Regions from separate parts of the Planococcus sp. TJ-301 genome, predicted to be linked through region 2. Evidence: riboswitches for the same ligand, from Rfam matches in the RefSeq annotation. Region 2 holds a riboswitch; the other holds the start of a gene.
What was found. Region 2 has a riboswitch for FMN ahead of AC4EHJ_RS03675 (ECF transporter S component). Riboswitches for the same ligand answer to the same signal wherever they lie in the genome.
Positions count from the first base shown of each region.

Region 1 (15,254 bases), 1.1 Mb from region 2:
CCTTGATCTTCACTTTTTTCAGAGGTTTCTTCTTCCGAAAAGCTTCCTGCTGGATGGCCGCCATCATAATCCGAAGAATTTCCACCAGCATTGAATTGTGGTTTTTGGCGTTTTTCCACTTTTTGTTCCACTTTATCATTGCGTTCCTGATTCCCATTTTCCATTTTCCCTTCCCCTTCCTATTAGTTTTCAGCATTCATTATCTGAATACCCAGACTACTAATGGTGAAACAAGTTTCAAGTAAGCGTTGAACTCTTTCCTACGAAAGTAATAAACCTTGCTTATGTTTCTTTCACACTCCTATGAATGCGGTTACTAAAACGTTTCAGGATAGCCTGAAAGGGTAAATGAACTAATAGACATAAAGACTCTGAGGAGGAATAAATGATGGCAAAAGTTTTAGCCGTTCTATCAGGCGGATATGCAGATGAAGAAAATAATTACGTAACTGGATGGTGGGCGGAAGAATTGTTCGCTCCAGTATTAGCGCTTGAAAAAGAAGGGCACACAGTCGGCCTTGCTTCACTAAAAGGCGGCAAACCAGTTGTTGACCCGATAAGCCTCAGCAAAGAATATGACCCAGAAGGCAAATACAAGGATTTATACGACTCCGGTATTGCGGACAAAACGACACCGATTGTTGACGTCAAAGCGAGCGATTACGATGCAATCATGATCGTCGGCGGACACGGTGCTATGTTCGACTTAGCGCATGATCCAGATTTGCACGCCGTCATCAACATTGTCTACGAAACAGGCGGCATTGTTTCCGCTGTTTGCCATGGACCAGCGCCGCTCGTCTATACCAAGACAAAAGACGGCCGCGGAATTTTAGAAGGTTTGAAAGTGACAGGTTATCCAAATAAATTCGAGCCCGAAGAAGTAGTGGATCTGCTGCCATTCAGCCTTGAAGATGAAATGAAGAAAATTGCAAATTACGAACCGGCTTCTGATAAAGAACAATATGCCGTATGGGGCAGCGACCAGATTTTAACTGGCCGCGATCCGCAGTCTTCTCCGCTGTTCGGCAAAGAACTGGCTGAGAAATTGACAAGCCTCGAAAAAAAGGAAGAAGAAAAATTCTTTAAGTAAGCTCCATTAATGTCAGCTTTCAATCAATCTGCTTCAGAAAAGGAGGAAATTCACATGACAGAAAAAGATCCAAAAGAGCAAGAATACGCAAGAGCCAATAAGTCAGAAATGCAAGGTCCCCCGGCACAAAAAGAAGGTTTGGAGGAGCCGAAGACCAAGGGCTATAAACCCATTCAAATCGGTATCGTCATTTTCGTCATATTGGTATTGATCCTCATTATTACCGGCATAAGTTCCGACATGTGGGGACTTTTAGGCTGATTGCTTTCAAGCAATCAGTTTTTTTGTTGGTCCAGATTTCAGCGACCTTCTGATTCCGAAAAATAAAATCTTAGTTGTATTAATTATTTGTTTTTTCTGTTAATATTATATCAATAAGTGTTACAAAGGGAGGCGATCATCATGAATCAGCAAGAACCTGTGGAAAAGGAGCAATTGCAAACCGCCCATGACACTGCTGAACCGGTTGAAACACCGCCGCACCATCACCATATGCACCACATGGAAGGCTTAGAAGAGCCGAAAATCAAGGACTACAAGCCGATACAAGTCGGTGTGGTCATTTTTTCAATCGCCATATTGGCATTGATCTTTTTCGGAATCTCCTCTGATATGTGGGGGTTGATAAACTGATGGCAATAGCCCAATACGATTTATGCACAACAAAAAGAGGATGCGCAATCGCATCCTCTTTTTGCATTAAAGGCTTTCGTTCAGTTCGATTTCAAAATCCATCAATTCCCCGTTGCGGTATGCTTTCACTTTCAATCTATCCCCGACCTCTGTCTCGTTATACAGATGCTGGCGAAGTTCCTGGATGGATGTTACCGGCTCTCCGTCCATCTCGACAATGACATCAAATTGCTGGAGCCCTGCTTTGTCCGCGCTTGAACTTGGCGAAACTTCATTGACCACTATTCCGCCTTCCACTTCTTCTGGAAGTTTCAGCTCGCTTTGGCGGTATTGCTGCGGAACTTCGGACAACCCCAGAATGCTGACACCCATCGACGGTCGTTCCACCTCTCCTTTAGATTCCAAATCCTCGATTACCGGAATTGCCGAGTTGATTGGAATCGCAAGCCCGATGCCTTCGACAGCATCCTGCGCTATTTTCATTGAATTGATGCCGATCAGTTGGCCTTGGCTATTGATCAACGCACCGCCGCTGTTGCCAGGGTTAATAGCCGCGTCTGTCTGGAGGACTTCTGCCTGCCAATCCTCTGTTCCGTCTTTATTGATATCGATCGGCACGAGCCGCTCGGTGCCGGAAATGACACCCGTGGTCACCGATCCGGAAAATTGAAGGCCCAGTGGATTGCCGATAGCGATTGCCGGCTCGCCTGCTTTAAGGACAGACGAGTCGCCAAATTCGATAACTGTCTTAATCTGCTCGGAAGGCACTTTTAACACGGCGAGGTCCGTCCAGACATCTGTGCCCAGCACTTCCGCATCTAGTTCCGTTTTATCATCAAGTGTCACGGTAACTTTTTCTGCACCTTCGACGACGTGGTTATTGGTGACGATATATGCCCAATCGCCGGTTTTTTTATAAATTACGCCTGATCCTGCTCCGGCTTTCTGTTCTCCAGACTCAGCTGTCGGCATAAATGGACTTTGAGGGGCTGTCTGCAAGTTTGTTACGCCTACGACAGCTCCTGAAGTTTTTTCAACCGTTTCTGTAATATCGGTGGTCACGATATTCGTGCTTCCTTGTACGCCGCTTGCTGTTTCAGCGATGACTGCGCCGTTGTCTGCGGCCGAATCAACATCCGTGAATTCCGGCAGAACCACTCCCACCAGAAGCGCTCCTGCAATCAGCCCCATAAAGCTGGATGCAAAAGAGCCTGTACGTTTTTTCTTCGGTTCACTTGAATTGTAATATCCCATATTAATTTCCTCCTTCTGCAATTTTGTTTTCTATGTCATAAGACGCCTGTTTTTCGGATAGCCATGTTGCGTATTCACTGTTCAATTGCTCTTCGAACAACAGCTCTTTGATTTCTTCTTTGCTGTTTTCAAGCGTAGCTTCAGCAGCTTCTGTCTTGCCTGTCACTTTGATGATGTGGAAACCGAATTCCGTTTCGACCGGCTTGCTGATATCGTCTGCTTTCATAGCAAATGCTGCTTCCTCGAATTCAGGGGCCATTTCACCGGCTCCGAATGTTCCAAGCTCGCCGCCATTCTCCGCACTGGCTGTATCAATCGAATACTCTTTTGCCAATTCGGCAAAGTCTCCGCCTTCAGCAAGCTTGCCTTGGACTTCTTCTGCCTCTTCTTTAGTGGCGGTCAGGATATGGCTTGCTTCCACTTGTTCGCTTTGCCCCAGTGAATCCTTATTTTCATCGAAATAGTTTTGAATTTGTTCATCTGTAATTTCAATGCCCGGACCGATCAGTTTCTCGATTTTCACATAGGTCTGGACGTCTTCCTTCAGTGATTCAACCGTCATTCCGCTTGCCGCCAACGCCGTCTCAAGTTCTTCAGCGCCGCCGTACTGCTCTTCGTAGACCGCAATTTCATCTGCGACTTCTTCATCTGTAACTGTGATATCCTCTTTTTCAGCTTCCTGCCGGACAATTTCATCCGAAATCATCAAATCGAGTGTTTCCGTACCGCTCGTTTTCAGCATTTGTGCGTACAATTCATCTTTGCTTATTTCCTGTCCATTTACGCTTGCCACGCCATCGTTCTTCCCAAAACTCATCAACAAGAATATCGCTGATGCAGCAATGACTCCAATTGCAATGTATATCACTTTTTTCATTTTGCTATCCCTCTCTCTATCTGATTACTAACATCGTAACAAGCAATTATGAATAAACTATGACCAAAGCTGTAACAATTAGAGAAATAAAAAAACAGCTTGGCCGACTGGCTCAAACTGTCTCTTTATGCGGCAGGTGGATCAGGAATATCGTGCCTTTTCCTTTCTCGCTTTGCACGCTGATGTCTCCCCCATGCAGTGTTACCAATTGCTTGACAATTGATAAGCCAAGACCGAATTGGCCGCTCCCACGCGATAAATCTGCTTTGTAGAAGCGGCGCCAGATCAAATCGATTTCTTGGACATCAATCCCTTCACCCGTGTCTTTTACTTCGATAGCTATACCGCCCGGCTCGCTGTATGCCCGCAAGGAAATCAGCCCATCCGCTGTAAACTGGATGCTGTTTTTCACAATATTCGTCAAAACCTGGATCAGCCGGTCCATGTCCCCGTAAATCACCTGTCCGGGTTCCACGGCTATTTCAATGCGGTTTCCTTTTTCAGACGCTTGCATCTCCAGCTGCTCCTGAATGATTTCGAGCAATTCTTCCGCTTCGATTTCTTCTTTCGTGAGCGCCACTTGGTTCGAACGGATTTTTTCATAATCCAGGTTTTCATTGACGAGTCGGATAAGGCGTTTCGTTTCGTCGCTGACCAGGCGGATACCTTTTTCGCGTTGCTCTTCTACAATCATATTATTGCGCAGCCCTTCAATAACGCCGGCAATGGTGGTCAACGGCGTGCGCATTTCGTGCGAAACGTCTGCCATGAACTGGCGCCTTCTGTTTTCCAGTCCCTCGATTTCTTCATTCGACTGCTGCAGCTTTCTGGCCATCTGGTTGAAATCCTTTGACAAATCGCCGAATTCATCAAAATCGGATTCCGGCAAATTCACCGCGTAGTTTCCTTCGCTGATCATTCCTGTCGCTTCCTGCATGCGCTTCAAACGACTGACATGCAGTTTCGACAACAGCAGACTAAGCAGCAATGCCACTGCCAATGCAATGAATATCGTCGTCAACAGCGATTTATTCAGTTCTGCAATCATTTCGCTCGTGCCGCTGACCGGCGAAGCAAGGAGCACGCCGCCAGCCAATTGGCCATTGTCGGCATATGGCATCGCTACAAATGTCACGGTATTCTCAAATCGTTCGACATCCCGGTTGACGACGAGCGTTTCCCCGCGCTCAATAACGTTCCATTCCTCAGTGGTTAATTCGACAGGTGGAAACGCTCCGGATACCGGGTACAAAATGCGGCTTTGTTGGTCGAAGACGATAAAGTTGATGTTTTGGGCTTCCAGAATGGACACATAGGACTGCAGATTTGAGCCTGGCCGCGGCGCTTCCAGCTCCTGCAAAATCTTGACTCCATAGCTTTCCAGTTCCGTTGCTTTTTCCTCGTAAGCAAAATCTTCCACGTAATTGACGAATAACAAACTCAATATCAAAAATGCAATGAGCAGGATGCTCAAATGGCTTGCAATCAATTGGTAAAAATAATTAATCCGCATGTTCTTCAAATTTATAGCCAACTCCCCAGACGGTATGGAAAAATTGTTCCCCGCCTGCTATTTTCTTGCGCAGCCGCTTGATGTGAACATCGACGGTCCGCTCATCTCCGTAATATTGGTAGCCCCATACTTGTTCAAGGAGCTGCTCGCGGCTGAACACCTGTTTCGGATGCTGCATGAAGAACAGCAGCAGTTCGAACTCTTTCGGCGTCAAATTTTGCACCGCCTCGCCGTCCTTTTGCACTTCCCGCGTTTCTTTATTAACGGCAAAATGCTGTGTATGGACTGTTTCCATAGGTGCTTCCGCCTTTTGCGAGCGCCGCATGACTGCTTTGATGCGAGCCATGAGCGTCAAGGGGCTGAAAGGTTTTGTCACGTAATCATCCGCGCCCATCTCGAACCCGATGACCTGGTCGGATTCACTGTCTTTAGCTGTCAGCATGATGATTGGCACTGAATCCCCGAGTTCCCGGATTTTCCGGCACAGCGCAATGCCGTCCATGCCTGGCAGCATCCAGTCCAAAATCAATAAATCATAATCGCCTTGTCTGTATTTTGCGAATCCTTCCAGGCCGTCCGCTGCAAAATCACCAGCAATCGCTTCTTTTTGAAAAAACAACTCCAGCATGGAACTGACGCTTGGATTGTCTTCCACCACTAATATTTTCATCCTGTACCTCCGGCATCCTTTTCTTTTAAAGTAAAGCAGGCGGGCAAAAGACGCAAGTACATAGAAAAAAACCGCCCTTTTCATAAGAGCGGTTTTTTTGCGTTTATGCCTTTTTCTCGCGCGCTTTGTATTTCTCGAACAATTCGCCGATCATGTCGTAATCGATGGCGATATTGTTTTCATAGGCATATCGCACGCCATAGCCTAGCGCCAAGGTCATTGCGGAAGCTACAGTGGCGCCGATGACGGAACCGGCGCCTGGGATGAATTTCAGCGCCTGGCGGTAAAGCGTGTGGCCGATTGTTTGGGTCGCCGTGATGACAATCATATCTTTGGCTGCTTTTTTACTGAGCGGTTTATCGTACAGCTTTGAAAGCTTGATGATCAAACCGACTTGCAGCGATGTCAGCGGAATGATGTCTGAACCGGGAATCGGGGAAGCCCCGATAACGCCGGCCGAGACGCCAGCACCGATAATCCAGCGGTTCGCAGCGGCCGATTTCTCTTTCATGCTTTTGGCAAAGAGCAGGTCTTTACCCTTCTTTTCGAGCAAAAAAAGGATTTCCTTCTTCAAGGTTTCCAAATTCTCGCCAGTTTTCGATGAAATTGGAATTACCTTATATTTACCGCCAGTATGACTTTTAACAAATTCGATGATGGAGGGGATATCTTCAGCCGCATCAATTTTGTTTAATACAATCAGGATGTCCTTGTTGTGCTTTTCGATTCCCGCGAACTTTTCTTTTTCGCTTTCAGAAAATACTGTTCCAGCTGCATTTAGAAAAAATAGCACCACATCTGATTGTTGAACGAACTCCAAGGTCTTTTTGGGATTTTCATCATTTGGATCGTTCAACCCAGGCGTATCCATGAACTTGATATTCTCCAAGCCTTCCAAATTATATGGATCGACGCTCACGGTTTCCCCCGGCATCGGATTGGTACTTGCAATATCCTTGCCGATGATTTTATTGACCGTCGAGGATTTGCCGGCATTGACTTCACCAATTAAAGAAATCAGCAGCTCCTGCTCGAGCATATCGTTCACTTTCTTCATCTCATTTTCAAACATCGAATCCATCACGCGGCTTACTTCTTCTTCAAAACTTTTTGCCATCTTCTAATCCCCCTTGATAAATTCTCTTTATAAATAGTATAGGCAATGTTGTGATTCACGCATATTTTTATTTACCAATGTACGGTTTCAGCAGCGCATCGCCGTATTTCAAAATTTCCTGAGCATTGCGGATATGCTTTTTGGTTGCGCTGTTTTTCGCGCGTTTTTCCATGGTTTTCATATCCCGGAGCTCATCCGGCAATTTCGCCCCCGGCGCTTTGTACAATTGTTCAGACTGCGCGAATGAACCGCCAGGCATATAATAACGCATCGCCAGCAGGTTTTTTTCATACTCAAAGAGGTTATGGCCCATCATTGGCGATTCATGCTCCACTCCCAGCAGAGCGAGCGTAGTCGGCATAATGTCCACTTGCCCCCCGAGACGGCTGAATTCTTCGCCCGTGAACAAGCCGCCTCCCGCCATAACAAGCGGTACCGTCAGCCGCTCTTTCATCGAATACGGATGGCCGAGGAAATCTTGCAGCAGCACAGCATCTTCCTCTGAAAGCGGTGAGCCGTGTATACCAGAATGGTCGCCATAGATGACAATCAGCGACTCATCATAAAGCTGCTGATCTTTCAGTTCTTCTATAAACTTGCCAATCTGCTCATCAGCATAGCGGATCGATTGGAGATAATGGCCGACGTGTGTCCCTTCATATTCCGCTGGCAAGTCCAGGTGTTGCATGTCTTCAGGCAATATGAACGGGGTATGGCTTGTCATCATGACAATGTTCGAGTAGACCCGCTCGTAGGTATCCAGCTGCCTCGGCAGTTCCCCCAGCGCAAAATCCATCAACACTTCATCCGAAGGGCCATATCCTACTTGGTCTTTGTCCGGAATCTCTTCCACCGTAAACACTTCATCAAAGCCGAGGGCCGGATACAGCACGTCGCGGTTCCAGAAGGTCACATCATCTGCGTGGTAAGTAGCAGAACCATAGCCTTCTTTTTTCAGTGAACGAGAAAGTGAAGGCACTTCCTTGCCATTCAAATCATTAACTGTTGGCGCCATTCCTTCAGCGTAAAGTCCGGTATTACCCATCCACTCCGCATCCGAAGTTGTGCCTGCACCAATTTGCTGGAAGACATTCGAGAAATACGCGCTTTCTTCGATAAGTTTATTGAGATTGGGCGTTATTTCCTGGCCATCGATTGATTTGTTGACAGTGAAATTTTGCATCGATTCCACTTGGATCATGAACAGATGGCGCCCTTCCGCCAACCCGAACTCAGCGTGACTCTTCAAGGGGACCCATTCATTGCCCTTCAACTCTTCCAACTCTTTCGCCGATAACTTTGTTTCATTGCCGGAAGCGTGTGCTTTTTCGTTGAGTTGGTTGTACATCTGAACGAGCTGGGATTGGGCATAGCCATTTTCTTTAGCAAAAAAGGAGATATCAATGATGGGCTGCTTGATGGCATAGACAGTTGTCAAAACACTGATTGCAGCCAGTCCAGCAGCAGCATACTTCAATGAATTGAGTTTTGGCAGCTTGCCCCAGCGGCGCGCCAAAACAACTAAGATTATTGCATCCAGGAAAAAAAGGAAATCCAGTGGATTGATCAATAACAAAATGGTCGTGCCAACCGTTCCGGATTGGGTAGTCTGCCGCAAATCATAATAGGAAGGGATTGTGGAATAATAGCGGCTGTACAATACAACGGCAAAAAAGATCCCTGATACCAGTCCATTGAAAATGCCGGCAGTGAGCCAAATGCGTTTCTTGAATAACAGCAGCGCAACAGCCAACAGGAAAGCCCAGACCGGAAATTCGACGAACGCGATATGGAATATGGATTTCGCATCGAAGATTACGATGCGGAACGTCATAACTTTAAGAAATAATAATAAGAAAATTGCAATATAAGGCATAGCTTTTGTTCTCATCGTAATCCACCTCCTCTTTACAGACGGCCGCGCTGCCGGAATGTTGCAATTCCGTTGCACTGGACAGTCTCAGTTCCAGACTCTTTCCACGATGACCGATTGCCCGTCATGCATGATTTTAAAAATGTCAGGATTTGATAAATTTTGCCAATCAGCAAAGCCAAAGCTCGGATCCCAGTGATTGAGCAATAACGCCAAAAGATTGCCATGCGTAACGACAATGCTTTGATGCGGCACCGCAGATACCGCCGCGATTCCACGCTCAGCTGCCTCACTTCCGGATTCGCCCCCCGCCAACTTCAAATCCATGTTTTTGAATGACCGTTCCAGATGTTCAAGCCAGTCAGGCAGATTACCGCTGCCCAAAACACGCTCCGATAAACGGATGTCGGTTTCCAGCGGAAGCTTGGTCTGTTTTAAGGTTGGTCCGATCGATTCGATTGCCCGCACATAAGGGCTTGAAACGATATAGGAGATTTCACTGTGGGCAAAAAAACGGGCAAGCCTGTCTGCCTGCGCCCGTCCTTCCACTGTCAATCCGGCTTGCGGATGCTGTCCCTCCGCCTGGCAATGCCGAACCAGGTAAAACGTTTTCTCCGTGCCCTTCATCTTTAGTCCTCCTTGGCTCCATAACAATTTCTGCCACATTCATTCCATTATAAGCCTTTTTTGGAGATTCGTCTTTTTTCGCCTTCCGATGCATCCGCCATTATTTTTCAAGGCGCAGGAAGGTATGTATGCCAGTTTCCGCTCATATCTAGGTTTTTATGTTATTCCCTTTTTATCCGGTTTTTAAGCCAAAAAAACTCCAGGCAAATGGCCTGGAGTGCAATATTATAGTTTTTTCATCAAATTCGCCATTTCAATGGCTCCAGCAGCAGACTCCCAGCCTTTGTTGCCGGATTTCGTCCCTGCGCGTTCAATTGCCTGTTCGATCGAATCTGTCGTCAAGACGCCAAATATGACCGGAATATCCGATTGGTCGCTTGCCCGCGACACGCCTTTTGCGACTTCGCTGCAGACGTAATCGAAGTGAGGAGTCGCTCCTCGGATTACGGTACCGAGTGTAATGACCGCGTCATATTTGCCGCTGGCCGCCATTTTTTTAGCAACTAATGGAATTTCAAATGCGCCTGGCACCCATGCAATTCCGACATCTTCGGGTTTGACGCCATGGCGTTTCAAGGCATCTTCCGCTCCGCTCAGTAATTTGCTGGTGATGAATTCATTAAAGCGACCGACTACAATGCCGATGCGCAGTCCTTCTCCATTTAAATAACCTTCAAAATGATTCGCCATTTCCATTTCTCCTTTAGAAATTCAGCAAGTGGCCGAGTTTCGATTTTTTAGTTTTCATGTATGCTTCATTATCCTTATTGGTCGGCATTTCAATCTGCAGGCGCTCGACAACTTCGAGGCCATAGCCGCCGATGCCCGCAATTTTCCGCGGGTTGTTCGTCAGCAATTTCATCTTCTGGACGCCAAGATCCCGCAGAATTTGCGCGCCGATTCCATAATCGCGCAAATCATCGGCAAAGCCGAGTTTTTGGTTGGCTTCTACCGTGTCGTAGCCCTGCTCCTGCAATTCGTACGCTTTCAGTTTATTGATCAGGCCGATGCCGCGCCCTTCCTGCCTCATATACAGCAAAATTCCCGCTCCGGCGTCGTTTATCTGTTTAAGGGCAGCATGAAGCTGGTTGCCGCAATCGCATTTATGCGAACCGAAGACATCTCCCGTCAGACATTCCGAATGGACGCGCACAAGCACTGGACTTTCGGGATCGATTTCCCCTTTTACAAGCGCCACATGGTCTTGCCCGGTCAGCACTTCGGTATAGCCGACAGCGCGGAAATCACCGTATTCGGTAGGCAATTGAACTTCCACTTCGCGTTTGATCAATTTTTCGTTTTTTCGCTTATAGGCTATCAGGTCCTGGATAGTCAGAATGCCCATGCCCAGGCGCTTTGCCACTTCCTGCAAATCATCAACGCGTGCCATTGTACCGTCAGCGTTCATGATTTCGCAAATGACGCCAGCCGGTGTAGAGCCCGCCAATTTCGCCAGATCCACAGCTGCTTCCGTGTGGCCAGCCCGGCGCAGGACGCCGCCTTTTTTCGCAATCAGCGGGAAAATATGGCCAGGGCGCTTGAAGTCAGATGGCTTCGCAGCCGGATCAAGCAGGCCCATGATCGTGTGCGAACGTTCAAAAGCACTGATACCTGTCGTAGTTTCGCGGTGGTCAACGCTGATAGTGAAGGCGGTGCCATATTCGTCCGTGTTATTGTCGGTCATTAATCCGATTTTCAATCGTTTGGCGATTGATTCCTCAACAGGGACGCAGATCAATCCGCGCCCTTCAGTCGCCATCAAATTGACAATGTCAGGTGTAGCAAATTCTGCCAAGGCGATAAAATCACCTTCGTTTTCACGGTTTTCGTCATCGATGACAATAATCGCTTTGCCGTTTTTCAAATCATGGACAGCTTCTTCAACTGTATAAAACATCTTTTCCGCCTCCATTTAAAATCCATTTTCCGCGAGCCAGCTGCGGCTGATTTTCGATTCCGCCGTCTGAATGCGCTCTGTGTACTTCGCCAGCATATCGCATTCGATGTTGACGGGATCGCCAATTCCTTTAGCACCCAACAACGAATCTTCCTGCGTGGTGGGAATCAGTGAAATTGTTACGGTGTTATGGCCGAGCTCGAAGATTGTCAGTGACGTCCCATCTACTGCGATCGAACCCTTCATCATCATGTACTTCATGAGTTCGGGTTTGACTTCAATAGACTTTGTGACCGCATTCGCTTCTTTTTTAACTGAACGAATCACACCAACGCCATCAATATGGCCGCTGACAAAATGGCCGCCGAACCTGCCATTTGCAGGCATCGCGCGTTCAAGGTTGACCTTCGACCCGCTTTTCAGCCCGTGAAGCGTAGAGGACTTGACCGTTTCTGGGATGACATCAACTGTAAAGGTGCTTTGTGCCAATGAAGACACAGTCAAGCAGACACCATTGATGGAGATGCTGTCTCCGCGTTTGGCGTCTTCAAGAACCAGCGAACACGAAATGGTCAGCTCCATTGCCTGGGGCTTTGACCGCACAGATGCTACGCGGCCCACTTCTTCCACAATTCCGGTGAACATTGAATCACGCTCCTTTGTAAAAGCCATAAAGCTCCGTTGCTGCGGTCCAATGACCGCATTAAATTATAGGTATTGCTAAAAGGGTTCTTTCCACCAAGGGGCAGTCGGGTGGTAAGGAAAGGAATTTCTATAGGGGATTTGCAAGCCGCATCAAAGGCACGCTGAATAAACTCTATTTCGTTGTCAGAAACGGAGTCGTGCCGTTAAAGAGCTAAAAAAGGGTACGACAAAACAAGCGCTCAAATTCTTCTCCCATCCAGACTTTCACTGTCGGTGCCGGATTTTCACCAGCTCCACCGCCTTGAAAAACATGCAGCCATTATTTGGCTGGACATCTTTTCAAGATCGGGTCACGGACTTACAGTTCTCTGCTCACCGCCGGTAAGGAATTTCACCTTGCCCCGAAGAATTCGATTCGATTAATTGTCCATTTCATAGTAGCATAAAAAAGAGGAAACTTCGCAGATTTCTGATTTTGCGGATGACAGGGGGAGAAATTATGCCACATACACAAAAGGTCTTAGGGCTGCAAGTCGATGAAGAAACGAGATGCGCTCATTGGCATTCGGAAATTGACCGGATCGCCATTAAGTTTTATTGCTGTGGACTTTATTACGCATGCTTTGAATGCCATAAAGAAGCCGGATGCGAAAAAGCAACAGTCTGGCCAAAAGAGCAATTTGATGAAAAAGCGGTGTTGTGCGGATCCTGCGGCCATCAATTGGCCATCCGGGAATACCTAGACTGCGCGTCGGTGTGCCCGTCATGCGACAGTCGCTTCAATCCAGGCTGCAGCCTGCATAAGCATCTTTACTTTGAATAAGTGCTCTTAGGCGGTCAAATAAAAAAAGAGCGTCAGCCGCTCTTTTCAACGGCTTTCACTCTTAAGCACATGACAATTTGTTCGCCTTTGGAGCGCATCAGGCGCCTCCCGGTATCTTCAAATCCGGCTCGTTGGTAGATGTGCTGAGCCGGCGTGTTGCGGGCATTGACTCCGAGCACCACTTCGTCAGCTTCCGGGAATTCCTGGCGGATAAAATCAGGCAGCGCATAAATTGAACCTGTCGCGATGCCTTGCCCTTGAAAAGCAGGATCCACAGAGTAGCCTCTCAGCAACAAGGTATGCGGGTTGTCGGAATAGGCTTTGCGGTCATCCGATTCATCGAGTTCAAAAAAGCCGGCCACTTGTCCACGCGCTTTGATAATGATGAAATGCTTCAGCGGATTTTCCGCGTCCCGCCGGATGATATCCTGTGGCAGACCGGTAAATTCGCGTTGCTCCGAAGGCAGGTCGTATTGAACGTCCACTTTCGGCGTGTAGCAATGCAATGTGACTTCTTTTTTCCTGATCACCGTAAACGCCTCCTGAATTGTTTATTAAAGCGCATCTTCCGCAATGATTACATGCTCTATACCAGCAGGGAGCCTTTTTAAGCCGGAACGCAGAAACTCCGGGTAAAGCTCGACTTGATCGATTTCACTAAGCGGCACCCATTCATATGTCAGGCGCTCACCTTCAGGTCCGAAGAACGGGCCTTCGCGGTAATGATTTGCGCCGTCCACAGGCTCTACTTCATAATAGAAACCGATCTCATGGTATTTCTTAGCATTATAAGTAAAAAAGTTTTCTGTCACCCACAGCAATCGGCTGGCGGACACAGTCGCGCCCAGCTCTTCTTCCATTTCCCTCGCAAGACAGCTTTTCGAGTCCTCAAGCATTTCCGCCCGTCCGCCGGGAAGCGCCCAATACGATTCTTTTGTCTGCTTGTGCAGCAAAATATGGCCGTTCTCAATCCATACAGCGGCCACGCGGTAGTTGAAAACCTGTGTTTCCATTTTAAACGATGTATCCAAATGGGCACCTCCTCATTCTTTTTCCAGCGTTACCGCTACCACTTCCGGCAGGTTGAAGACTCTAACCGGAAAGCCGCTATTGCCAAGCCCTCGGCTCAAAACGAGCTGTGTGCCCTCTTTGCGGAAAATCCCCTTGGTCATTGTCGGAAACCATCCTTGTCCAGGAGCAATCAAGCCGCCAAGGCCAGGTATGCGAACCTGTCCACCATGGGCATGTCCGGCGAACACCATATCAATGCCCTGTTCCACGTAAATACTGAACATTTCCGGACGATGCGCCAATAGCAAAGTGAAATTGTCCGTCAATTCCGTTTCAGCTAATGCATCGTGTGTAAATTCCTCTTCTGTCAAATCGACATTGAACAAGGGGTCGTTGATGCCGGCAATCTGGACGGTTTCCCCGCCTTCTTCCCACTGCACCTTGTCATTCATGAGCACTGTGACGCCCCGCTCTTCCAGCGCCGCTGTAATCTCATCGATTTTATTGACCGCTACTTCATGATTGCCCAGCACAAAATAAACTTCGCTCATTTCTACCAATGCATCGACCAGCGTCAAACTGGTTTCCAAATCGTAGCGGTTGCTGTCAACCAAATCCCCTGTCAGGAAAATGACATCTGGATCGGCAGCTTCTACTTTTTCAATCAATGATGATTGCGCTGTACCAAAATTCGCATTGTGGAGATCCGATACCTGGATAACCCTTTTGCCGTCAAAAGCAGCGGGCAACTCTGCAGACGATAATGTATATTCTGTCGTTTGAATCCAATTATTATTAACCCAGATGAAGCTCCAGACAAAAGCGATGAGCAACAGCAGGGTGATGATTTTCTTCATATTTTAGCCTCTATTCAATCTTGATCAAGTCAATCGGCGTAATGATTCCCGTCAATTGTTCTTTTTTGCTGCCATTCCTTGTAATGAGCAACGCTTCCAGGGCACCGCCTGAAAGCACCGATTCCTTGAATATTTCCTCTGCTTCATAAACGGATGTAGCAGAAGCGATGAAGCGATGGTTGCGACCATCTTTCTCATATTGCAGAATATCACGCATAGTCGTTATTTCCCGGGAAATAGTTTCTTCTTCCCTCGTTTGGATGAGCCATCGCGCGATGCCGCCTGATGTAATCAACCCGGCAAATTCTTCTCCGTCATAAATAGGCCATTGCATAAAACCCTTGGCCCGGACGATGCGCAGTAC
Region 1 is NZ_JBZDOH010000001.1:1,775,041-1,790,294, forward strand. It holds gene AC4EHJ_RS08720 (hypothetical protein) at 1-164, opposite strand, end outside; gene AC4EHJ_RS08725 (type 1 glutamine amidotransferase domain-containing protein) at 389-1,093, shown strand; gene AC4EHJ_RS08730 (hypothetical protein) at 1,148-1,354, shown strand; gene AC4EHJ_RS08735 (hypothetical protein) at 1,496-1,726, shown strand; gene AC4EHJ_RS08740 (S1C family serine protease) at 1,793-2,980, opposite strand; gene AC4EHJ_RS08745 (peptidylprolyl isomerase) at 2,982-3,857, opposite strand; gene AC4EHJ_RS08750 (ATP-binding protein) at 3,970-5,370, opposite strand; gene AC4EHJ_RS08755 (response regulator transcription factor) at 5,360-6,040, opposite strand; gene AC4EHJ_RS08760 (GTPase) at 6,144-7,157, opposite strand; gene AC4EHJ_RS08765 (LTA synthase family protein) at 7,225-9,048, opposite strand; gene AC4EHJ_RS08770 (histidine phosphatase family protein) at 9,118-9,657, opposite strand; gene ribH (6,7-dimethyl-8-ribityllumazine synthase) at 9,883-10,347, opposite strand; gene AC4EHJ_RS08780 (bifunctional 3,4-dihydroxy-2-butanone-4-phosphate synthase/GTP cyclohydrolase II) at 10,361-11,554, opposite strand; gene ribE (riboflavin synthase) at 11,570-12,199, opposite strand; FMN riboswitch at 12,440-12,612, opposite strand; gene AC4EHJ_RS08790 (CHY zinc finger protein) at 12,699-13,022, shown strand; gene AC4EHJ_RS08795 (GNAT family N-acetyltransferase) at 13,055-13,552, opposite strand; gene AC4EHJ_RS08800 (NUDIX hydrolase) at 13,577-14,053, opposite strand; gene AC4EHJ_RS08805 (metallophosphoesterase) at 14,066-14,890, opposite strand; gene AC4EHJ_RS08810 (CBS domain-containing protein) at 14,901-15,254, opposite strand, start outside.
Region 1: linked by a shared signal. The riboswitch ahead of ribE (riboflavin synthase) and the one ahead of AC4EHJ_RS03675 (ECF transporter S component) in region 2 are both predicted to bind FMN.

Region 2 (15,254 bases):
AGCTGCTGCTGGGCCGTCGATTGCGATTTGTATTGGATTCGTCAAAAATGTCACCTCATCATATGTATTCAACATATTTTAACACAAGAAAAGCGCAAGCGGATGTTTAGATTCGAGGGGCAAGTTATAGCCCAAAGGCTACTGGGGCTATAACTTTGCGACGAAGCACGAAGTGCTGCAACGGTTTTTCATGTCCCGAAGCTAGCGCAGCGTTGCAGGGACAGGAGCAGCTTGTATTAAGTGTATTTAAGTAGCGCGTTCTGTGCCGCACAGTTGGCAGGGCTTGCGACTCAAGAATCTGTCCGCTGGAGTCTAGACACAAGAAAAGCGCAAGCGGACGTTTAGATTTTAGGGGCGCACTTTGCCGTAAAGATCGAAAAAAGATATCCCGGAAAGTCATCAGCTGTGACTTTCCGGGATACCTTTTTTCATTAGCATACACGCACAAGATTTTACGGATGCAGCGAAGTATTGTCATGGTAATGGCTTAAACTCATTTGATGAGCCTGTTTGACTTTGCGCAGGCCGAACCACCACAAAAAGATCATGAACGGAATTACGCCGTAAGACCAGGTAGTATTCAAATACAGGATGGCGTTGTAAGACAGGTGGAGAATCATTGAAGCGAATAAAGCTATCCCCAGCCATTTCCGGCCGCTTTTGCCCCTTGAGAACTTCGCTTTTCCAAGATAATAACCCATCACCACTCCAAATAAGGCGTGGCTGGAAACGGGCAGAAACGCTCTTAAGAAAGCTGTCTGCATGCCAAACTCAAACAGGTATAAGATATTTTCGACTGTTGCAAAGCCAAGTGAGACACTCGCTCCATAAAGAATCCCATCGTACGGATCTTCAAAATCGATATGCCGGTAAACAGCAATGATCAACACTAGCCATTTGAAAAATTCTTCGACGATACTCGGAAAAAAGACCTTTTGCGCAAACACCCTTGAGAAAACGCCTTCGACATCAAAGACGTATTGTATGAACAAAATAGGAAACGTCAGAACCGCTCCATAAATAAAGCATTGGAATAATAATTTAGACGGCTCCTCTGCAAATTCATCGCGCAAATAAAAGTAACTGAACAACGCCAGGCTCGGAGCAATCGCAACAGTTAATAGAATTATCATATGGATGCCCCTTTGCTGGATTTGCCCTTATTATACCATATTCAAATGGGAAATTTTAGATATTCTACAATAGATGGGTGTTAATTGGAAAAAGCATCAATAGCAACTTTTTCAGAAACCGAAAGCAACACGGCCAACTTAATCCGGGCTTTTTTACTGTCGTAATCACTGCCCAGCAGCACGCCTTTTTGCATCAAGTCATGCGCGCTTCCGAGGTAGCCGTAGCTTGGGTAGACACGCCCTTCTTCTGCACTCGTCGTCAATAGCACCACTACGCCTTTTGCCACTGCCTTTTCAATCGAATCCACCATATATGGAGAAACTTGCCCACGCCCTGCCGCTTCCAAGACAATCCCTTTCGCACCACCCCGCACCAGCAGATCGATGAGCAAGCCGTCTTGGCCGGAAAAGCATTTTACAATGTCAACGCGCGGAATGGCATTGCCCATTTTTTTAACTTCATGATCAATCGGCTTCTGGTAAACGCTGACCACATTATTGTCGATGATGCCCAAATAGCCATGCCCGAACGAATCGAAGCCCTGCAAGTTGCTTGAATGCACTTTTTTGACGTATTTGGCGGAATAAATCCGTTCATTAAAGACAACTACCGTTCCCACGCCGCGCAATGTGCGGTCGACGGAGACGTATACAGAGTTTCTTAAATTGGAATAGACATCTGTGCCTACATCGTCTGGAGAACGCTGAGATCCTGTGACGACAATTGTTCGGTGGTCATCAATCGTCAAATCCAGAAAATAAGCCGTTTCTTCGAGCGTATCCGTGCCATGGGTGACAACGATTCCATCAACTGTTTCATCCGCAAGTTCCTTATCAATCGCTTTTTTCAGCACTTCCCATTCGTTGAAACCGATGTGCATGCTTGGAAGCTGAAAGACGTCAATGACGTTCACTTCTATTTCTTCCGGCAGCTGGCATAGCGCTGCAAGTTCTTTGCCGGAAATCGCACCTGATTTTAGCAGGCCTTTCGAAATTTCTTTGCTGGCGATCGTTCCGCCGGTGGTGAGTAGAGATACTTTCTTTTTCATGTACATCGCTCCTTATGGGGTCTATTTTACACGAATTTGCATACGGGAAGAAGCCGATTGCTAATAAAAACAAAAAGAAGATGCACTTATTGTGCACCCTCTTTTCCAGCAATGCTTTCGGCTATCTGGCCTCCATGGAAGCGGCCGTTTTCGATAAAGATCTCATTGGCGTTATTGCCTGCAGCAATGACACCTGCGATGTATAAACCTTCTACATCGGTCTCCATCGTCTCTTCATTGAAATTTGGCCTCCCAGATTCCGGATCGATGGAAATCCCCATCCTTTTCAAGAATTCGTGATCCGGGTGGTAGCCGATCATGGCAAAGACAAAATCATTTGTAATCCGTTCTTTTGTATCGTTAACAGTCAGCTCGACTTCGGTTTCCGTTATTTTATCGACAATTGAGTCAAACAGCATCGTGATTTCGCCTTTTCTGACCAAGCCGTCAAACTCCGGCAAGATCCAAGGCTTGATGCTTTTTGAATAGCTCGTGCCGTAATAGGACACAGTGACTCGGCTGCCGGCTTTATGCAATTCAAGCGCAGCATCGACTGCTGAATTTTTGCCGCCAATGACCAATACATCCTGATCGAAATAAGGATGGCCTTCTTTGAAATAATGCATGACTTTAGGCAAGTCTCCTCCTTCGACCGCCAGTTTGTTTGGATTGTCATAATAACCGGTAGCAGCGATGACATATTTGGCTGAATACGTTTCTTTTGACGTCGTGACGATGAATTGCCCATCTTTCTCCACTGATAGAACCGTTTCAAATGGCCGCACTTCAATACCGCTGCGTTTCACGACTTCACGGTAATAAACAAGCGCCTGGTTGCGCTTTGCTTTGCGGTCTTCTGTGATGAAGGGGACATCGCCGATTGACAGCTTTTCACTGGAGCTGAAAAAAGTCTGGTGTGTCGGATAATTGTAAATAGCGTTAACGATATTGCCTTTTTCAATAACGGTCGGATGCAGGCCGATCTTTTTCAAGTCGATGGCCGCTGCCAAACCGCAAGGGCCGCCTCCGATAATAATTACGTCTGTTTTTATCATTTAAATCTCTCCCGCTGTCTGTCTCTCTTTAAAGCATAATGGATTTTCTCAGCTGCCGCCACTTGAATGCGTCAGCTTTCCGCGAGCGGATACACCGTCAATAGATGGAACTCAGGTTCTGCCCCGAGACGCATCGGCAATTTAGTTGTGCCAAATCCATTACTGATCAGTTGGACGACACCATCTACAGCCTCGGTCCGCCCTGGCCGATAAATTCCGAGCTTTCCAAAACGGATTTGCCCGCCATGGGTATGTCCGGCCAAAGCGAAATCAACTTTATGCCGATTCCTTATCTTTTTGAACACAAATGGTGTATGGGAAATGAAAATGACCGTATCACTTTCCCGGACTTCTGAGAATGCTGCCTCAACCGAATTTTCTTTATAGGCGAAATAATCGATTCCCACCAGCCTTAAATGGCGCTGTCCGAATAACGAAACTGACTCGTCTTCAAGCACTTTGACATTGTATTTGGCAAAAAGCTGGCGGAGTTTGGTTTCATCCATTTCACGGTCGTTATTGCCCCACACAAAATAGACAGGAGCCCGCTGAGCCAGAATGTGGAGATTTGCTTCCACCCGTTTCCACGGTACGCCACCTTCTGTAAAGTCACCCCCGATGACAATGATGTCCACGGGGAAGCGGAACATTGCTTCCGGCAAGATTCTCCTGTGTACATCAGAGATGAACATCATATCAAATGGCAGGAATGGTTTGGATGCTCGAAGCCCGATTGCTTGCCGCCGCAGATTTGTGGCGAAAGCATTCCGCACCATCTTAAGAGGCAGCGCAGCTCCAATCGCCAGCCCGCCAAAAATAAGCTTTTTCATATGAATCTTTTCCTTTCCATAAATAAAGAGGCATAAGCAGAGCGCTGCTTATGCCTCTTTATGGGTTATTTCCCAAATCAGTCTTCTGCGATATCCAATACCCGGAATCCTGATTTCTCAAGCTCTTTTACGAATTTTTCCACATTGTCTTTTTTCTTTATTTTTAAGACAATTCTACGCACAAGCTTGTCGGTTTCATCAAACGTTACAAGCGAGATGACGGATTCTTTGTATTTTTCGATGATATCTCCAAGGCGCCCGATACGGCCTTCAGATTCCACTGATGTGAACGTAATGCGCGTTCCTTCAGACTGCATGCCGAAAGCGCTTTGCAATTGGGTCATCACATCGTAACGAGTAACGATGCCCAGAAATTCATTTTTTTCAACAACTGCGATAATGGGGAAATCGTTAAGTTCGACAATCGCCTTTTCGAAAACGTCGTCAATTCCAAGATAAACGTCTTGGTTGACCATGACATCCCCAATTTTAGTGGACTTCACGAAATCTTCTTTGCTCAACCCCGATTGGAAAAACGCACGGTAGCTGTGGTACCAAGTGAAAATTCCTTTGAAATCATTGCCGTTGACTACTGGTAGCGCATCAATTGAATGCTTTTCCAATAATTCAAACCCTTTTTGGACTGAATCTTCCGGTTTCACTATAAAACACTTTTCTTTTTTCACCATTACACTTTTCACGAACATTCAATTCACCTCTGCCTTATACTTTTTTCACTCTTAATGTTTTTCGACATCCGAATAAACTTGTCCTGCATTTAAGGCAAAACTAATGTAGATCCGACTGTGATTTCATTTGAATTCAAGCCGTTTGCCGCTTTGATTTTTTCGACACCTGCGCTTGCTCCGGCGCCGCCATAAGTATTGACAGCAATGCGGTATAGAGTTTCACCCGACTGAACGGTGTGTGTTTTCGATGCAGCGACAGGTGCAGCTGGTGCTTCTTGTTTTTTCTGTTCTGCCGCCGCTTGCTCTTTCTGTCTTTCTGCTTCTGCGCGCTGACGTTCTTTTTCGGCTTCCGCTTGAGCTGCTTCTTTTTGGGCCTGCTCTTTTTGCGCTTGCTCTTTGGCAGCTGCAGTTTTCTCAGCTTCCTGCTGCGCTAGTTTATCAGCGGCTTCTTTTTCTGCCGCTTCTTTTGCTTCAGTTGCTTCCGCAGCCTTGGCTTCCTCTGCAGCCTTGGCTTCCTCTGCAGCAGCCGATTCTTCTGAATCCTCTTTATCCGTCACCACTGGAACAAGCGGCGCATCAGGAACCGGGGATTCCAAGCTCACTTCATCACTCGATGGATTTGCCGTCAACGTATCATTAGGTTCATAGTAAAAAGCGACATAAATCAGTATGCTAACAGGAATTAATATGAAAAGGAAGAATAACGTCGTCAATAAAACACTTTTCGTTTTTTTAGGCTTTTCTTTAACCGTTTTGCGCTGCGCTATTCTAGAAGCGGCTGCATTGCCTAGGACACTGACTTCCTGGCGGTCTTTTTCAATGGCGTCACGATAATTTTGTTTTCCCATAATTGACTGCTCCTATCCTATTCTGATAACTCTATTATGCCGAAAAAAATCAACTTTGTAAACGAAATATCGGAAAATTATCCCAATGGCAATAGTGCATTTAGCCGATTTTGCCAATTGTCCAACTCGCTTTTTTGGTATTTCTGCTTCTTTTTTTCAAATACTTCATAATCGAGGCCATCATTTACGCAGCAATTGCCGGGTTTGTTTTTCACTTCCTGGTCAAAACAGCCGACTAAATATTCCCTGATGCAGCCGGATAAACCCACTAACTTTTTAATTTTTTCAATCTGCCGGATTTTCTCCTGCCGGATCAACTCAATTCTTGCAACCGTTTCCTCGGCAGTCAGTTGGCTAAGCCAATAAGAAACCACCCGGTAAGCTGTTTCACGGACCACTCCGTCCTCGACCAACCGCCTGCCTTCCTGACTATTTCTAGCCACCATTTCAATTTCTTGGCGGTTCGGGAGCTCATCCATCACCAAGCTTTCCATAAGCAGTTCATCGCCAGCCACGTACAATAGTGTGGCAAGTGCTGACTCACCGTCGCGCCCTGCCCGCCCGACCTCCTGGACATAACCTTCTATGGAAGTCGGCAACTGGAAATGGATGACGTGGCGAATGTCCGCAATATGGACTCCCATACCGAATGCATTGGTTGAACACACCCATTCCAATTCGCCGTTCTGGAATTGCTGCTGAACGAAGATGCGGTCCTGGTGCTCCATGCCGCCGTGGTAATACGCAGCCGATAAGCCCATTTCCAGCAGCAGCTCCGTGATTTCCTGCGATTTTTTTCGGGTCCCAGCATAAATGATGCCTGGCCCTTCGAATTCCTGAACAAATGGTTTCAACCATTCTATTTTGTCTTTTGGCTTTTCAAAACGTTTGATGTCATAAGCGATATTTTTTCGGTCCATTGGATGTGTATAAACATAAGGATCTTTCAGCTTAAGATAGGCCTTGATTTCATCAGTGACTTTTTTTGTGGCCGTTGCTGTTAGAGCCAGCACTTGGGGATTTCCGAGGACAGGCAGAATTTCAGCTATGCGCAGGTAATCCGGCCGGAAGTCGAAGCCCCATTGCGAGATGCAATGAGCTTCATCCGCGACCAGCAGTGAAATTTGGATGCGCTGCAATTGGTTTTTCACAAAAGGCTGAACGAGCATTTCAGGGGAAATGAAGATAAAGCGGTAGCTTGCCAAGTTGTCCCAAATTTTCTCCCTTTCACCTGGCTTTAAAAACGAATTGATGGCAACAACTGATTTTTCACCCATCTTTTTTAATTGGGCTACTTGATCTTGCATCAGCGACAGCAGCGGCGAAACGATCAATACGCTGCCTGGCAGGCGATGAGCAGGAAGCTGGTAGCACATCGACTTGCCCATTCCCGTCGGCAATAGGGCAATAACGTCGCCGCCCTCCAGAATTTGGCTGATCACTTCACGTTGGCCCGGCCGGAACGATGTAAAGCCATATGTATTGAAAAGTAGTTCCTCGAGTTTCATGAAATGTCCTCCTTCACAGCAAGCGCTAAGCGGATCTGGAAATAACTCGCTTGCGGCAGCATCTCCTTGATGTCTCTAAGGCGTTTGGTATTGCGCTGTGCGCTTATGTCAGTGATGCTGCGGAATAAATCCTGCGGTATGAACACAGTATAGTCGAAAGCCGGATCGTTCATGGCCAATTCCACGAAATGGTCTTCAATCGTGCTCGTTTTCAATTGCCGGACAGCCGCAATTTCATCAAGGGATAATCCCTGTTTAAATAAGTTATCGGTGCGTTCTGCTGATTCAGTAAGTGATGACCGCTGGACGACTCCGTTCAATAGCGGAGAGATAAGCGGAAAATCGCCGCTTTCCAAAACTTCTAGCCAGGCGTGTAGGGTTTCGATGACCGCAAGCTGGACGTCTAGAGGATGCAGCCCTTTTCCAGCCGCAATCTGCTCCCACGTCAATCCGCTTAAGCGGAGTCCCGTCAGCCGCTGCATCAACATCATTTTATTATCTTCCGTTACATTTACAGCGTTAAGGCTCTCGTACAGTTCTTTTTTAAAGCGGCCGGCTGTTTCCGGATCCCGGTAATTGATGCGAACCAGATAATCTTTCACCCACGCCTGCAAATCGACCGCATTAAGCACCGGATCAAAGCTGTATTCGTTCTGGCTGGTATGTGACAAAGTTTGGACAATTAATGATAGGCGGTTTAAAAAGAGGAGTTCATTGCCTCGGTATTTCCAGCCGTTAAGTTTGCTCGCTGGAATCTCCATGCCTAAAGCCAATTCTGTTAAATCGATGACCTGCTCATTTGTGCGCAGCAGATTACGCGCAAAAAGGCTTTGTATCACATCATCATACGCATTCTTATCCAACTTCGTCATCACTGCAAAATAAGGATAAAGCCGGTAATAGCCGATGTCCTGAATCGTCTGTCCGGACTTCTTCCCTTTGATCAAATGGAAGGGTGAAGATACGGTTCTTTCGAGGTTTACGGCTTTCATTATTGAAATGACAAGTTCTTCAAAAAGCAAGTGGCGCCCTCCTGACGGTTTTTTGTTGAAAAACTGAACAAACACCTTTAGAATGAATACGGTAGTAAAAATGAACTTGTTCGGAGATAAAGGAGAGGGAAACTAATATGGCTAAGTATACCATTGTCGATAAGGATACTTGTATCGCATGCGGCGCTTGCGGAGCTGCTGCACCGGATGTTTACGATTATGATGATGAAGGAATAGCGTTTGTTATTCTAGATGATAACATGGGGACTTCCCAAGTTCCAGACGAACTGGAAGAAGACATGGAAGATGCGTTCGAAGGCTGCCCGACTGATTCCATCAAAGTAGCAGACGCACCATTCGACGGAGATGCCCTTAAATATGAAGATTGACCAGTCCTGAAAAGGCGGCGCCGAAGCTTAAAAGCTCCGGCGTTTTTTTATATTGGTATTACCTTTTCTTTTCGCTCTAGGCGGACGCTTTCCGCGGGCCTGGCTTCAGTCTCCTCGTCGCTAGAAAAAGAGCTGCTCCTGCATCGCTTCGCTAGCTTCGTCGCAAACGAGGTTCTACAAACCTCGTTTCCTGCGGGGCCTTCAGCTCAGGCTTTGCCCGCTGGAGTCGCCGCCTTCCGCTTCATTCAAAGGTATTTCTTAGTAGTAAGTGATTTCTTTTAATTAAGAAGATGAAAGATACGAGTCTGTACTTTATTGCTGTGCCCCAGATATGGAGCATAACAGCGTCGACGCCTGCGGGAAAGCGAGACAGCCGAGACCCCGCAAGCACGCTAGCGTGCTGAGGAGGCTTGGCGCTCGCCCGCGGCAAGCGACGCTGTTTTGCGGAATATCGGCTACTCTATCTATTTTATAAGTTTTTAAAAAATCAAAAAAGCACCGAAGCTTAATCGCTTTGGTGCCTTTTTTTATTTATTGGGCCAGGTAATAGCGCCGCTGTTTTTCTATCCATACGTGCATGCTGCTGAACATGAGCAGGACAACCGCGGTCAAGGCCAAGCCTTTGATCAGGTTGAACGGCAGAATCCCCAGAACAATCGTGCCGAAAAGCACGTTGCCTGTTTGTGCAGGCATGTTTAGGAAATACGTGTACATTGGCAGAAACACCAGATAGTTCAACAAACTCATGCCGATCGCCATTGATAGCGTACCAGCAGCAAGGCCATATACCATGCCTTTTTTAGATGAGAATTTTCGATAGACAACATAAACCGGCAGGATGAACAAAATGCTTGTCGCAAAGTTCGCCATATGCCCTACAGGCACTCCGGTCGGGCTACCCGCAAATAGCCAATCCAATACGTTTTTGAAAAACGCAACGAGTATTCCGGCCACTGGCCCCATTGTGATTGCGGCAATCAAAGCCGGCACATCACTAAAATCCACTTTTAAAAATGCAGGTAAAGCTGGCAGCGGAAAGTTAAACAGCATTAAAATAAATGAAATACTGCTCAACATTCCGATCGCAATCATCGATTGCAATTTTTTGTTCTTCATATTCCTCTCTCCTTGTCGTGATTCACCAGAAGAAAGGCTTGGACAATGCAGCCGTACAATAAAACCCTTAAGCGGCTAGCGCTTAAGGGAGAAAAAGGCACATTTAAGAAACGTATCGCCTAGTTATAGGCAGCACTGTCCGCACCTTCACCTTCTCCCATCCAGACTATACTGTCGGCTTTGGAATCTCACCAAATCCTGCTTTTTACGGCTCGCGGGCTTATGAACAATGTTCAATTACCGCCGGTAGGGACTTTCACCCTGCCCCGAAGATGAATCGATATTTTATTTTACCTCCTAATTCTAGTGTAAAGAAGCCATAATGTAAACAGGAATGCTCAATCATTTGCCTGCGTAGCCCACTTTTGCAATTTTTGAAGGGCAATTCCATTGAAAATGCGAAAAGCCATTGCCCGGAATGTCCGGGCAATGGCTTTGGGTAATTAAAAGGAGAATTTATTTCACTTTCCACGCTGCACCGTTCGGAGCAACCGGTTCAGGAAGCGGACGGCTCAAATCAAAGCCGCTCCATTCCTGTTGTTTCGTGTTCTCGAGCTGAACGGTTTTGTCGAACGCTTTCGCTGTCAGCGCTAAGCTTTCAAGCATGCGTGCCCCCTCAGCCTCTTCAAGCGACCCGAAATCGAATTCCGCTGTGAATTCGATGGTAATAGCCGTGTCTGTCTCGGTAACCGTGTAGTCAACGGTTTCAGGGATTGTATTCTGGTGCAAATCTGACGGTGAAGATTTTAGTGCTTCAACCGCTTCTTTTGCTGTTGCATGCGGCATATTATAGCCTGGCACCATAAATGTTTCGCCGCCATCAGTGGTATGGGCATAATATGCGACGTTTTCAACCGCTGGTTTTACAGGTTCCATCGGTCCGATCTGTTCGAAATTCGCCGGCGTGCCGTCTTCATTTTGAATGAGGATTTCATCGGCATCCGTAAATGTTTCCTGCAGCGATGCTAGATAAACTTCATAGCTTGCCGATGCTAAATCGTATTGATGGTCTGCAGGCAATAAATGCTTGACTGTGCTTCCTTCCATCGATAATTTTCCAAGGTACGGATGGTATTCATTGAAACCGATTGCTTTTTCATCAATTTGGCTGGCGTATTTATTGTAAAGCTCCACTGAATTCGGTGCTTTATTGCCGAAATCGTTTTCAATCTGGGAATCAGGTATCAAAAAGCCAACTGGAATAACCATAGCGTTTTGGGTCAGGCCAATGGTAAACAGCGTAAAGCCGTCCAACTCCTCTTCATAAACTGCAGTTCGTGCAGATTGTGGATTTTCATCTTGATATATCGTAGCCGACTCTTCTGTCGCGGAAGGTTCTTGTCCATCGCTGTTTGCGCCGCCGCTTGACTCTTCTCCAGCCGAATCCGCTGATTCCGCTTCTTCGGTAGAAGCGTCTTGTGCTTCATCAGCAGTGCTTTCTGCATTTTGCTCGTTCAGTGTGAACGCACTGTCCCTGCCATTCTGATTTAAAATGGATGCCACCAAAAATCCTATCGTGATGAAAGCAAGTGCGGCGACAAGCAACGGCAACCAACGTTTAGGCTGTTTTTTTACCGCCGCTTTCTTATCCAGACGGCTGTAAACTTCTTCTTTCGTCCGGTCATCCCGGATTGTGGGGAAATCCCGCAACAAATTTTCGATGTGGTCATCGTCCCATCTGTTATTCGGCATTCATTGCTCCCCCTTCCTTTGCGCTTATTTTTTCACGCAACGATTTAATGGCGCGATGTTGGGTGGTTTTGACTTTGCCTTCTGTCCACCCAAGCACATCTGCCGTTTCAGCAATCGATAAATCTTGGAAAAAACGCATGATGATGACCATTTTCTGATCGCCTGTGCACTCATCAAGCATCGTATAGAGAAGGATTTTGTCCTCATTCAGTTGGGCTACTTCTTCAGGAATGCGTTCTTTTGAAACCAGCTGCTGCGTTTCCCAATCGAAAAAATCCGTCGAATGCTTTTTCCTGACCGCCGTTTTTCGGAAATGGTCGATCGCCACGTTTTTGGCAATGGAAAAAAGCCAGGTCTTTTCAGAGCTCTTGCCCTCAAAACGGTCATAGGCCCTGAACACCCGAATATAAACCTCGTGCATCAAGTCTTCGGATAAATGCCTGTTTTTCACCAAGTAGACGAGAAACTGGAATACATCTTGATGGTATTCGTCGTATAGGCGATGGAAAACGGAGTCGTTCATATACTCCCCCCGTTCGTAGATTAGTCGTTCTCCTCAACATAAAGTTACATTTTTTTCAGCGGCAATAAAAAGATGAAGGAAGTGCCTTTGCCCACTTCGCTTTCTGCATAGATTTTGCCGCCATGTGCATTGATAATGTTGCTGGCGATTGCGAGGCCGAGACCGGTTCCGCCTTTGCCAAGTGTTCTTGCTTTGTCCGCTTTATAGAAACGTTCAAATACGTATTGCAGATCTTCTTCGGGTATACCGACACCTGTATCATTCACAGATATTTTTGCGTAGCCTTGTTGTTGTTCGATAAAGACCTTGACGTTTCCTCCTTGAGGGGTATGGCGGATTGCATTGTCTATTAAATTGGTCATCACTTGTTCAATGCGGTCTTCATCTAGTTCAGCTGCCGCCCAATCATCGATGGCACTTTCGAAGTCCAGTTCAATGCCTTGTTCTTTGGCGATTGGCTGGAACTTCAGCGTCATGCGTTCAATGACGGAGTTGAGCTGGACAACTTCCCGGTACAGACGCATATGGCCTGATTCCATCCTCGCTAAATTCAACAGGTCCGTCACTAACCGACCCATGCGCTGGGATTCTTCGTAAATGATTTTCGTCATTTCGCGCCGCTCTTCTTCTGAAGTACCGACGTCATCGAGCAAGGCTTCACTATAGCCTTGGAGCATTGCAATCGGCGTCCGCAGCTCATGGGAGACATTCGCAATAAAGTCTTCGCGGAGCTTCTCTAAACGATGCTGTTCTGTCATATTGTGCAGGACGGCCACAGCTCCACGAATAGAATCTCCGCTATACAACGGACTGAAGGTGATGGCGTAGTAAGCGCCTTCCATTTCCAGCTCTTCTTCGATTTCCTCTTCGAAATCGAGAACGTGTTCAAGCATATGGACCATTTCCGAAGGCAATGGGTCACCTTTTTCCATTCCGCGTTTCATCAGCCATTGCTGAAGCAATTTCTCCGCGGGAGGATTGCTTAAAAGGATTGTCCGGTCCTGGTTGAATGTAATGACAGCATCTGCCATCGAGGTCAAAATGCTGGAGAGCTGTTCCTTTTCCTGATTAATGACCTCAACGTGATGTTTCAACTGCCGGCCCATCTGGTTGAAGGCGGTAGCAAGCTGGCCAATTTCATCGCTTGACGTCGCCTTCACTTTCGTATCAAAATTCCCTTTCGCCAATTCAAAAGCCCCCTCCCGCATATTGCGGAGCGGTGACGTGATGCGCGTCGAGAGAAAGAATGCAAAAACAGTAGTCAGGATAAATGCGATGAATGCTGATAAAAAGACGATATTGGTCGTTCTTTCCGCAGTGCGGTCCATCACTTCAAGTGATTGGTAGATAAAGACGACACCGTGCTCTTGTTCCCCAGTCTGCAAGGGACTGGCCAGCACAATATAAGATTCCATCATGTTCTCTTCCGTTAAAGATGGCAACAGCATTTCTTTCATTACCGTTTCATCGGTTTCAAACACTTTTTGAAAAGAAGGTTCCTGCAAAATCGTTTCGCGCAATTGATTGCCGTTAAGCCCTTCATGTATAAAATAAGAGCTTTCTTCCGGCACTTCGGCGATAACCGCATTGGTCTCCGCACCCAGGATATCTTCCATGATCAATAAGGAGTTTTCAAATTCCCCATGGTCATTGAATATGCGGGCAATCGTGGCAGCTTCCTTATTCAATGTTTCTTCCACTGATTCGCTATGATAATTGCCGAAGAATTCAAGCAGCAGCACAGTAACAATAAACAACACAAAAGAAACGAGAAGCAATATGGTAATCCATAGCTTCCCGACGACACTGTTCCACAACCTATTCATTGCCTACCTCGAATTTATAGCCTACGCCCCAAACCGTAACGATCATTTTAGCGGCTGATTCGGATACCCGGTTCAATTTCTCCCGCAAGCGTTTCACGTGGGTATCGACTGTCCGCAGATCTCCGAAGAAATCGTAATGCCACACTTCTTTCAGCAAATGTTCGCGGTCGAACACTTTATCCGGTGATTTCGCCAGGAAATACAGGAGTTCGTATTCCTTCGGAGTCAAATTGACTTCGACATTATCCGCTGTCACGCGATGGGCATCATGGTCGATTGTCAAATGCGGAAAGACGACCAAGTCTTTTGACACAGATGATTTTGTGATCGGCGAGTATGCGGAAGATCTGCGCAAGATCGCTTTTACACGCAGCACCACTTCCCGCGGGCTGAACGGTTTAACGATGTAATCATCTGCACCGGATTCAAACCCTTCCACACGATTCGCTTCTTCGCCTTTGGCGGTAAGCATGATGATTGGTGTCATTTTCTTTTCGCGCAGTTCTGTGCTAACTTCAATGCCATTTTTTTCCGGCATCATAAGATCCAGCAGGATGCAATGGTAGTCTTTTTCAGTTGCCATTTCGAGTGCTTGGACACCATTTTCCGCTTCTTCAACCAGATAGCCTTCACGCTCAAGGTACATTTTCAATAATCGTCTAATTCTCTCTTCATCGTCCACAACTAGGATTGTAACTTCCTCCGACATAATAACCCCTCCAACTTTTGTATCTTAGTTTTCATTGTACCGTCAAGATTTGGAAAAATAAATTAAAAGCCTTTTCCACTAAGGGAAAAGGCTCACATTATGTGTCTAAAATTAAATAGCAAATGTATTAAGCGTAAGAATGGAGACCTGCGATAATTAAGTTAACAGCGACTAAGTTGAACATGATGATCGCAAAACCAGCTACGCCAAGCCACGCAGATTTTTTGCCTTGCCAGCCTTTTCCTAGGCGCAAATGCAAGTATGCGGCGTAGAACAACCAAGTGACCAATGCCCATACTTCTTTCGGATCCCAGCCCCAGAAACGGGACCAGGCAATCTGTGCCCAAATCATGGCAAAAATTAATGCGCCAAGTGTAAATACCGGGAAGCCAATAATTACGGCACGGTAGCCGATTTCGTCCATCAGCTGGAGATTGACGTTTTTGACGAATGGCTTCAAGAGGGCCGCAATCCGCTTGCGCGTAACCAAACGGATAATCCAATAAAGGATTGTTCCGACCATCAGCGACCATGCAACGGTCGTCAATTTGCTGGCGTTGACGACTGCCGGCGTTTCAACGAATGGAGTCAAGGTGCCTTCAGTCATTTGCGTGTATTCGTTCATGCCGAAAATCGGCGGCATTTTGTACGTAATAGCAGCGTCTGCGCCTTCTTTATCGACATACGTAAATTCTGCTTCATACCCAGTGGCTGTGAAATAAGTGCTTGCTACAACAAAACCTATGACTAAGACAAGCGAATACATAATTGCTTCGAGCCAGAAACGCTGTTTCGATTTTTTCGTCATATCAACTTCTTTTAACAAGAAGACCAGACCAGCTGCTGCACTGATCGCCAGAATACCTTCTGCGATAACAACTGTACTGACGTGGAT
Region 2 is NZ_JBZDOH010000001.1:713,491-728,744, forward strand. It holds gene cmk ((d)CMP kinase) at 1-45, opposite strand, end outside; gene prsW (glutamic-type intramembrane protease PrsW) at 453-1,133, opposite strand; gene AC4EHJ_RS03635 (asparaginase) at 1,214-2,182, opposite strand; gene AC4EHJ_RS03640 (YpdA family putative bacillithiol disulfide reductase) at 2,269-3,237, opposite strand; gene AC4EHJ_RS03645 (metallophosphoesterase) at 3,309-4,067, opposite strand; gene AC4EHJ_RS03650 (CBS domain-containing protein) at 4,145-4,774, opposite strand; gene AC4EHJ_RS03655 (LysM peptidoglycan-binding domain-containing protein) at 4,846-5,604, opposite strand; gene AC4EHJ_RS03660 (RecQ family ATP-dependent DNA helicase) at 5,682-7,112, opposite strand; gene AC4EHJ_RS03665 (YpbB family protein) at 7,109-8,134, opposite strand; gene AC4EHJ_RS03670 (ferredoxin) at 8,242-8,493, shown strand; gene AC4EHJ_RS03675 (ECF transporter S component) at 9,025-9,609, opposite strand; FMN riboswitch at 9,755-9,887, opposite strand; gene AC4EHJ_RS03680 (GerMN domain-containing protein) at 10,066-11,301, opposite strand; gene sigX (RNA polymerase sigma factor SigX) at 11,291-11,824, opposite strand; gene AC4EHJ_RS03690 (ATP-binding protein) at 11,869-13,650, opposite strand; gene AC4EHJ_RS03695 (response regulator transcription factor) at 13,643-14,359, opposite strand; gene ccsB (c-type cytochrome biogenesis protein CcsB) at 14,487-15,254, opposite strand, start outside.